DNA from 3 places in the Pseudomonas urethralis genome. Region 2 is predicted to be linked to each of the others. Evidence: predicted binding sites of a transcription regulator. Region 2 holds the regulator's gene; each other region holds the start of a gene.
The links. The regulator sigma-54, encoded in region 2, starts transcription at its own class of promoters, with help from an activator protein. The targets are predictions, from matches to a motif close to ANTGGCATNNANNTTGCTNT.
Positions count from the first base shown of each region.

Region 1: a site for sigma-54 is predicted at 1,991-2,010, ahead of glnA (type I glutamate--ammonia ligase). Genes of this name have one in related genera too.
Region 3: a site for sigma-54 is predicted at 1,896-1,915, ahead of nirB (nitrite reductase large subunit NirB). Genes of this name have one in related genera too.

Region 1 covers NZ_BQIJ01000005.1:322,588-325,863, reverse strand. Annotated here, with positions in the region: gene L6D64_RS11240 (chorismate mutase) at 1-336, opposite strand, end outside; gene glnA (type I glutamate--ammonia ligase) at 487-1,893, opposite strand; gene thiI (tRNA uracil 4-sulfurtransferase ThiI) at 2,373-3,276, shown strand, end outside.
Region 2 covers NZ_BQIJ01000010.1:111,784-115,059, reverse strand. Annotated here, with positions in the region: gene lptB (LPS export ABC transporter ATP-binding protein) at 1-335, shown strand, start outside; gene L6D64_RS17445 (RNA polymerase factor sigma-54) at 512-2,005, shown strand; gene hpf (ribosome hibernation-promoting factor, HPF/YfiA family) at 2,084-2,392, shown strand; gene ptsN (PTS IIA-like nitrogen regulatory protein PtsN) at 2,405-2,869, shown strand; gene rapZ (RNase adapter RapZ) at 2,872-3,276, shown strand, end outside.
Region 3 covers NZ_BQIJ01000007.1:318,405-321,680, forward strand. Annotated here, with positions in the region: gene nirB (nitrite reductase large subunit NirB) at 1-1,770, opposite strand, end outside; gene L6D64_RS14630 (bifunctional nitrate reductase/sulfite reductase flavoprotein subunit alpha) at 2,076-3,276, opposite strand, start outside.

The DNA of each region.
Region 1 (3,276 bases), on a different contig from region 2:
CTGCGTTTCGGGCGCAGTGCCCTTGGCGTGCCAGCGGGAAAGCAAGGTGTACTGCACCAGTTTGTTGGCTTCGATCTGGTCGGAGAAAAACGCTTGCGCGCGCTGCGGGGCCAGGCCGTGGTCAGCTGCGAGCGCTCCGACGTTGGCCAGCACCTGTGTTTCACGCTGGCTGGCCTGCACCGGTTGGTCGGTATCCCATTTGTACAGGGCGACGGCTTCGGCCAGGGACAGGCGGCTTACGATGCTGTCCAGCAAGGGGAAAAGGACGGGGTCCTTGGTAGCGGCGCAGCCGGTCAGGCTGATGAGGGTGAACGCTGCGAAAGGCAAAAGACGCATGATGAACCTCCTGTGGGTGGAGGCCTGAGTGTGGCGATGCGCGCAGGCGCTTCGGGTAAGACACTTCCGAAGTTCTTGAGGGCCAAAGCAGAAACGGCCTCCCGAAGGAGGCCGTCTTGATCAGGTCATCGACGTCAGGCGCCGATCAGATCAGCAGCTGTAGTACAGCTCGTATTCCAGCGGGTGTACGAAGGTGCGGACCTTGATTTCTTCTTCGCTCTTCAGCTCGATGAAGGCATCGATGAAGTCGTCGGAGAACACGCCGCCCTTGGTCAGGAACGCACGGCCTTTGTCCAGCTCTTCCAGGGCTTCTTTCAGGCTGCCGCAAACCTGCGGGATGTCCTTGGCTTCTTCTGGCGGCAGGTCGTACAGGTTCTTGTCGGCAGCGTCGCCAGGGTGGATCTTGTTCTGGATACCGTCCAGGCCAGCCATCAGCAGGGCCGCGAAGGCCAGGTACGGGTTGGCCGATGGGTCCGGGAAGCGGGCTTCGATACGACGGGCTTTCGGGCTGCCGACGTAAGGAATACGGATCGAGGCGGAACGGTTGCGAGCCGAGTAGGCCAGCATTACCGGGGCTTCGAAGCCTGGGACCAGACGCTTGTACGAGTTGGTCGACGGGTTGGTGAAGCCGTTCAGGGCCTTACCGTGCTTGATGATACCGCCGATGAAGTACAGGGCGGTGTCGGACAGGCCGGCATAGCCTTCGCCGGCGAAGGTGTTCTTGCCGTCTTTCCAGATCGACATGTGCACGTGCATGCCCGAGCCGTTGTCGCCGTACAGTGGCTTCGGCATGAAGGTGGCGGTACGGCCGTAAGCGTCGGCAACGTTGTGCACGACATATTTCAGGGCCTGAACTTCGTCGGCTTTCTTCACCAGAGTGTTGAACTTGACGCCGATTTCGTTCTGACCGGCAGTCGCCACTTCGTGGTGGTGAACTTCAACGGTCTGGCCCATTTCTTCCAGAGCGTTGCACATGGCGGTACGGATTTCGTGGTCGTGGTCGAACGGCGGAACCGGGAAGTAGCCGCCTTTCACGCCTGGACGGTGGCCTTTGTTGCCGCCTTCCACGTCAGCGCCAGTCATCCACGAGCCTTGCTCGGAGAAGATCTTGAACATCGAACCGGAGATGTCCGACTGGAACTTCACTTCGTCGAAGATGAAGAATTCTGGCTCTGGGCCAGCAAATACGGTGTCACCGATGCCGGTGCTCTTCAGGTACTCTTCGGCGCGCTTGGCGATCGCACGTGGGTCGCGATCGTAGCCCTGCATGCTCGACGGGTCGACGATGTCACAGGTGATGATCAGGGTCGGCTCTTCGGTGAACGGGTCCAGAACAGCGGTCTCGTCGACCGGCATCAGGATCATGTCGGAAGCTTCGATGCCTTTCCAGCCAGCAATGGAGGAACCGTCGAACATCTTGCCGACTTCGAAGAAGTCTTCGTCCAGGCCATCACGCGCCGGCATGGTCACGTGATGCTGAGTGCCTTTGGTGTCCGTGAAACGCAGATCAATCCACTTGACGTCATGATCTTTGATGAGTTGAACCGACTTCGACATGTTGTCCTCCGGAGGGTCTAGAGCGCGGTGGGCCGCTGCTCTGGAAAAAGGGTGTTGCCGGGCGCGGATAGTCGGCCAAGCTTACCTGCCTCACAAGGGAGCAAATTGCATGCCAGTGCCCGAAAATGGCGAGGGCGGGATAAAAAGGGGCGTTTGCGGGCATTTGGCGGGCTGGCAACGGCTAAAAGTGCACCCTTACGAGGCAAGAATCGAGTGTAGAGCACCAAATGTGTGCACGGCTTTGAGGGTGTGCTTTTTTTGAGGGCCTCTTCGCGGGTAAACCCGCTCCCACAGGTATTGCACAGGCGCGATACCTGTGGGAGCGGGTTTACCCGCGAAAGGGCCGGAACAGGCGGCACAAAACCCGGCTCCTGCATTTATCTCAAAGCTTCTGATCAAAAGTTGGTCAAATCCTGAGCAATTTCCGCTATAATTCGCGCCCCTCATTTTCGGCAGGCCTTGCGCGCGCTGTTAACCCAATGAAACTTATCGTCAAAGTCTTCCCAGAAATCACCATCAAGAGCCGGCCGGTGCGCAAGCGCTTCATCCGCCAGCTCGGCAAGAACATCCGCAACGTGCTCAAGGACCTTGATCCAGAGCTCGCGGTCGATGGTGTCTGGGACAATCTCGAAGTGGTCACCCGCGTCGAGGACGAGAAGGTCCAGCGCGAGATGATCGAGCGCCTCACCTGCACGCCAGGCATCACCCACTTCCTGCAGGTCGAGGAATACCCGCTGGGTGACTTCGACGATATCGTCGCCAAGTGCAAGCACCACTTCGGCCACCTGCTGGCCGGCAAGCGCTTCTCGGTGCGCTGCAAGCGCGGCGGTCATCACGACTTCACTTCGATGGACGTCGACCGCTACGTCGGCAGCCAGCTGCGCCAGCAGTGCGGCGCAGCCGGCATCGACCTGAAGACGCCTGAAGTCGTGGTGCGCATCGAGATTCGCGATCAGCGCCTGTATGTGATCCACAACCAGCACAACGGCATCGGCGGCTACCCGCTGGGCGCGCTGGAGCAGACCCTGGTGCTGATGTCCGGTGGTTTCGACTCCACCGTGGCGGCCTACCAGATGATGCGCCGTGGCCTGATGACCCACTTCTGCTTCTTCAACCTCGGCGGCCGTGCCCACGAGCTGGGCGTGATGGAAGTCGCCCACTACCTGTGGAAGAAGTACGGCAGCAGCCAGCGCGTGCTGTTCATCAGCGTGCCCTTCGAAGAAGTGGTCGGCGAGATCCTCAACAAGGTCGACAACAGCTACATGGGTGTGACGCTCAAGCGCATGATGCTGCGTGGCGCCGCGCACATGGCCGACCGCCTGCAGATCGATGCCCTGGTCACCGGCGAAGCGATTTCCCAGGTCTCCAGCCAGACCCTGCCGA
Region 2 (3,276 bases):
GCGACAACCTCGGCATGAGCCTTTCCGGTGGTGAACGCCGCCGCGTCGAAATTGCCCGCGCCCTGGCGACCGCACCGAAGTTCATCCTGCTGGACGAACCGTTTGCCGGCGTCGACCCGATTTCCGTGGGCGACATCAAGCAGATCATCCACCACCTCAAGGCCAAGGGGATCGGTGTGCTGATTACCGACCACAACGTCCGTGAAACCCTGGACATCTGCGAGACCGCCTACATCGTCAACGATGGCCGACTGATCGCTGAAGGGGACGCCGAGACCATCCTGGCCAACGACCTGGTCAAGGAAGTCTACCTGGGCCACGAGTTCCGGCTCTGACCCTCGGGACCTGCCTGGAGCACTGGCATTAATGCCCTGCAGGGGCTTAAGTTGTTACAGTGCTCTAGGCAAACGCTACAATTTGAGGCATAAATCTTGCTTGAATTTGGCGCTTTGGCGCCCTCGTGTAGTGGATGGCGCATGCGCGCCGGCGAACAAGGTATTAAGCCCCTGCCATGAAACCATCGCTCGTCCTAAAAATGGGCCAGCAACTGACGATGACCCCGCAGTTGCAACAGGCCATCCGCCTCCTTCAGCTTTCCACCCTGGACCTCCAGCAGGAAATCCAGGAAGCGCTGGAGTCCAACCCGATGCTCGAACGTCAGGAAGACGGCGACGACTTCGACAACAGCGATCCGATGGCGGACAACGTCGAGAACAAGCCGGCCGCCGAAGTCCCGGACAACAGCTTCCAGGAAAGCACCACCAGTGCCGAAACCCTGGAAGACGGTGAGTGGAACGAGCGAATCCCCAACGAGCTTCCGGTCGATACCGCCTGGGAAGACATCTACCAGACCAGCGCCAGCAGCCTGCCCAGCAACGATGACGACGAGTGGGACTTCACCACCCGCACATCGGCCGGCGAAAGCCTGCAGAGCCACCTGTTGTGGCAGTTGAACCTGGCACCGATGTCCGATACCGACCGCCTGATCGCCGTCACCCTGATCGACAGCATCAACGGCCAGGGCTACCTCGAAGATACCCTCGAAGAAATCTGCGCAGGCTTCGACCCGGAGCTGGATATCGAGCTTGACGAGGTCGAGGCGGTGCTGCACCGCATCCAGCAGTTCGAGCCAGCCGGCGTCGGCGCCCGCAGCCTGGGCGAGTGCCTGCTGCTGCAATTGCGCCAGCTGCCCGCCAGCACGCCCTGGATGAGCGAGGCCCAGCGCCTGGTCACCGACTTCATCGACCTGCTCGGCGGCCGCGACTACAGCCAGCTGATGCGCCGCATGAAGCTCAAGGAAGACGAACTGCGCCAAGTGATCGAGCTGGTGCAGAGCCTCAACCCGCGGCCCGGTTCACAGATCGAGTCGAGCGAACCGGAATACGTGGTTCCCGACGTGATCGTGCGCAAGGACAGCGACCGCTGGCTGGTCGAGCTGAACCAGGAAGCGATCCCGCGCCTGAGGGTCAACCCGCAGTACGCCGGCTTCGTCCGCCGCGCCGATACCAGCGCCGACAACACCTTCATGCGCAACCAGTTGCAAGAGGCGCGCTGGTTCATCAAGAGCCTGCAGAGCCGCAACGAAACGCTGATGAAGGTCGCCACGCAGATCGTCGAACACCAGCGCGGCTTCCTCGACCACGGCGACGAAGCAATGAAGCCGCTGGTCCTGCATGACATCGCCGAAGCGGTGGGTATGCATGAGTCGACCATTTCGCGGGTGACCACACAGAAATACATGCACACCCCGCGTGGCATCTACGAACTGAAATACTTTTTCTCCAGCCACGTCAGCACCGCCGAAGGCGGAGAATGCTCGTCTACGGCGATCCGCGCGATCATCAAGAAACTGGTTGCTGCGGAAAATCAGAAAAAGCCATTGAGTGACAGCAAGATCGCTGGTTTACTGGAGGCACAAGGCATCCAGGTAGCCCGTCGCACCGTCGCCAAGTACCGCGAGTCCCTCGGCATCGCACCGTCGAGCGAGCGCAAGCGACTGATGTAGCCCCCGGATGTGCCACAGCGTTTGTGGGGCAGGTGCAATACCTGCCTCTTTATGCACGGGCAACAAAGGAGAAGCTGTATGCAAGTCAATATCAGTGGACAGCATGTAGAAGTCACCCAGCCACTGCGCGATTACGTGCTTGAAAAGCTCGCTCGGGTGGAAAGTCACTTCGACAAGATCACCAACGTGCAGGTCATCATGAAGGTCGAGAAGCTGCAGCAGAAGGTCGAGGCGACCCTGCAGATTCCCGGCGGTGAAGTGGTTGCCAACGCGGAACACGAAGACATGTATGCAGCGATCGACGCCTTGGCCGACAAGCTCGACCGCCAACTGAAAAAACACAAGGAAAAACAGCAAAGCCTGCTGCAAGGTGCAGCTGCCCGCTGATCCCTCTCATCCATGATCCGACTTGAAACCATCCTGACCCCCGGCCGTTCCCTGGTGAACGTGCCGGGCGGCAGCAAGAAGCGCGCCCTGGAAAAGGTCGCCAACCTGATTGCCGAGCAAGTACCTGAGCTTGCGATGCAAGACGTCTTCGAAAAGCTCATCGCTCGCGAAAAACTGGGTTCGACCGGCTTTGGCAATGGCATTGCCATCCCCCACTGCCGGCTTGAAGGCTGCGCTTCCCCGGTAAGTGCCCTGCTGCACCTGGATGCGCCGATCGACTATGACGCCATCGATGGCGCTCCGGTGGATCTGCTGTTCGTCCTGCTGGTGCCAGAGGCGGCCACCGATGCCCACCTTGAACTGCTGCGCCAGATCGCCAGCATGCTCGATCGCAAGGAGGTCCGCGATAGACTGCGTGCCGCCGGTAGCAGCGAGGCCCTGTACCAGGTTGTCCTGGACGCACAGAACGAGCACTGAACATGCGCCTGATCATCGTCAGCGGCCGGTCTGGCTCCGGCAAAAGTACCGCCCTCGATGTCCTGGAAGACAATGGCTTTTACGTGATCGACAACCTCCCGGCCGGGCTTCTGCCACAGCTGGCCGAGAACGCGTTGATCAATACCGAACTGTTGCAACCCAAAGTGGCGGTTTCGATCGATGCACGCAACCTGCCCAGCCACCTTTCGCGCTTCCCCGAGCTGTTGGCGGAGGCCCGTGGGCGCCACATTCAGTGTGATGTGCTGTTTCTCGATGCCGACGAAGACACGCTGCTCAAGCGCTTCTCGGAAACCCGCCGTCGCCATCCGCTGACCAACGCCGACCGCTCGCTGGCCGAAGCCATCCGCGTTGAAAGCGAACTGCTGGGGCCGATTGCCGACCTTGCC
Region 3 (3,276 bases), on a different contig from region 2:
CTGGCCGATCACGATCAGCTTGTCGGGGGTGATCTCGCCGCCCGGAATGCGCGGCACCACCGAATAGGTGCCGTTCTTCTGCATGTTGGCCATGAAGGTGTCGTTGGTGTCCTGCAGCGGCACCAGCGCCGGGTCCATGATCGGCTGGTTCCAGCAGGACGCGAGGATCGAGCCCACAGCTGGCTTGCAGATATCACAGCCGACAGGGCCCTTGCCGTGGCGCTGGAGCAGTTCGTTGAAGGTGCGGATGCCCTCGACCCGCACCAGCCCGTAGAGCTCCTGACGGGTGTAGGCGAAGTGTTCGCACAGGCTCTTGTCGACAGTCACGCCACGGGCAGTGAGCTCGTGTTCGAACACCTGCTTGAGCAACGCTGCGCAGCCGCCGCAGCCGGTGGCCGCCTTGGTGCAGCCCTTGACCGCAGCGAGGTCGCCGCAGCCGCTGTCGATGGCCGCACAGACCGCGCCCTTGCTGACGTTGTGGCACGAGCAGATGGTCGCACTGTCGGGCAGTGCGTCGGCGCCGAGCGCAGGCGCACCGCCACTCTGCGGCAGGATCAGCGCTGCCGGGTCGGCCGGCAGGGCGATGCCGTTCTGGGCGTACTGCAGCAGGGCGTCGTAGTAGCTGTTGTCCCCCACCAGCACTGCACCGAGCACGCGCTTGCCACTGGCATCCACCACCAGCCGGCGGTAGGCGTGGTTGGCCTCGTCGATGAAGCGGTAGCTGCGCGAGCCCGGCGTGGCACCCTGGGCATCGCCGATGGAACCGACATCCACGCCCAGCAGCTTGAGCTTGGTCGACAGGTCGGCGCCGGTGAATCCGCCAGCGGCTTCGCCCATTAGCAGCGCGGCCAGGTTGCGCGCCATGCTGTAGCCCGGGGCGACCAGGCCGAACACGCTGCCGTTCCACGAGGCGCATTCGCCGATGGCGAAGATGCACGGGTCGCTGCTGCGGCAGTGGTTGTCGATCATCACACCGCCGCGTGCGGCGATTTCCAGGCCGCTGGCACGGCCCAGGGCGTCCTGTGGGCGGATGCCGGCGGAAAATACGATCAGGTCGGTTTCCAGGTAGTCACCGCCTTCGAAGTTCATGCGGTAGCGGTAGGTTTCACCCGTGCTGATCGATTGGGTAGCGCGCGACAGATGCACAGCAACGCCCAATGCTTCGATCTGCGCCTTGAGTGCGGCGCCGCCCTCGCCGTCCAGCTGCACAGGCATCAGCCGTGGGGCGAATTCCACCACGTGCGCTTCCAGGCCAAGGGACTTCAGCGCATTGGCGGCTTCCAGGCCGAGCAGGCCGCCACCGACCACCACGCCACGACGCGCTTGGCCGGCAGCGGCGCGAATGGCATCGAGGTCGTCGAGGGTGCGGTAGACCAGGCGGGCACTGCCGCTTGAGCCTTCGATCGGCGGCACGAACGGGTAGGAGCCGGTGGCCAGGATCAGCTGGTCATAGCCGTAACGACCCTCGGCAGTCACCACCTCGCAGCGTTCGCGGTCGATTTCCAGCACCGCTTCGCCCAGGTGCAGGTGCACGCCGCTTTTGCCGTAATAATCCTGCCCGCACAGGGCCAAAGTCTCGGCACAGCTGCCGGCGAAATACTCCGACAGGTGCACGCGGTCGTAGGCACGTTGGCGTTCTTCGCCGAACACATGAAGCTCGAAGCGCGCGAGGGCGCCGCGTTCGACCAGTTGCTCGACGCAATGGTGGCCGACCATGCCGTTGCCGACGATGACCAGTCGCTCTCGTTGCCTGCTCGCTTTTGCCTTCATAAGCCGATCCTCGATCAAAAAAAAGGCGCCTGGAGCCGAAGCTCCAGGCGCCTTTGCCTGTATTCATCACGGTGGGTGGCCCGGGTTGATCGCCGTTGATCAGTGGGCTTTGTTGTATCAGGGATGAAGCAGGGACTGTGCCAACCCAGCTTGCTGTGCTGGCCTCTTCGCGGGTGAACCCGCACCCACAAGGGCCTCCAGTGCTCTCAAGCACTGTACGGTAGCTGTAGGCGCGGGTTCACCCACGACGGGGCCAGCGCTGCCAATGCACAGTTCAAGTGCAGCGCTCCCCATCCTGGCGCACCTCAATACACATCGCGCCGATACCGCTTGGCCCTGCCCAAGGCCTCGACATAGGCATTGGCATCCACCCCGCCATGCACGGCAATCACCTCACGCAACGCTGCATCGACATCCTTGGCCATGCGCTGGGCATCACCACAGACATAGAAGTACGCCCCCGCCTCCAGCCATTGCCACAGCTGCGCGCCCTGCTCGAGCATGCGCTGCTGCACATAGATCTTCTCGGCCTGGTCCCGCGAGAACGCCGTGTCCAGGCGCAGATGCCCGCTCGCCTGCCAGGCCTGCAGCTGTGCCTGATAGTAGAAATCCGTGGCCGCATGTTGCTCGCCGAAGAACAGCCAGTTACCACCTTTCGCACCCCGTGCCTCGCGCTCTTCCAGGAAGGCACGAAATGGTGCGATACCGGTGCCGGGGCCGACCATGATCACCGGCACGCTGTCGTCTTCAGGCAGGCGGAAGTGCTTCGATACCTGCGGGAAGATTTCCACCTTCAATGCCTGAGCCCGGTCCGCAAGGAACGTTGAACACACCCCTTTGCGCTTGCCATAGCGCACGGTGGATACCGTGAGGTGGACCTGGTCCGGATGCGCGAAGGGACTGGAGCTGATCGAATACAGGCGCGGCTGCAACGGCTTGAGCAGGTCAAGCCAGGTGGCCAACGGCAACTGCTGCGGGAATGCACGCAGCACATCGACCAGCTGCCTGCCCCACAGCCAATGCTGCAGTTCCGCCTTGCACTGGGGTTGCAGCAGGTGCTGCAGCTCGGCGTGATGCGCGCTGAACACCTGCAGTTGCTGCGGCGTGACCTTGGCAATCTCCAGACGGGTTTCCAGAGCCTCGACCAGTGGCATCAGCGGCTGCCCCTTCAATTTCACCAGCGCCTGGCCATCGAGCTGCGTCAGCGCCAGCAGTTCGTCGACCAGTGCCGGACAGTTGCGCGGCCACACGCCCAAGGCATCGCCGGCGGCGTAGGTGAAACCGCTGCCGGACAGGTCGAACACCAGCTGGCGGGTTTCCTTGTTGGCACCCGGGCCGTTGAGCAGCTGATTTTCCAGTAGCGGGGCCAACCATGGTTGCTGCTTGTTGTAGCTCGCGACTGGCGCCGATTGGCTGACCGGTGGTGGCGCGCTGGCGCAGCCGAGCTCCGCCAGCAGGGCTTCGAGCCAAGCGGCGAAGGCTTCATCGAAATCCGGTTCGCAATCG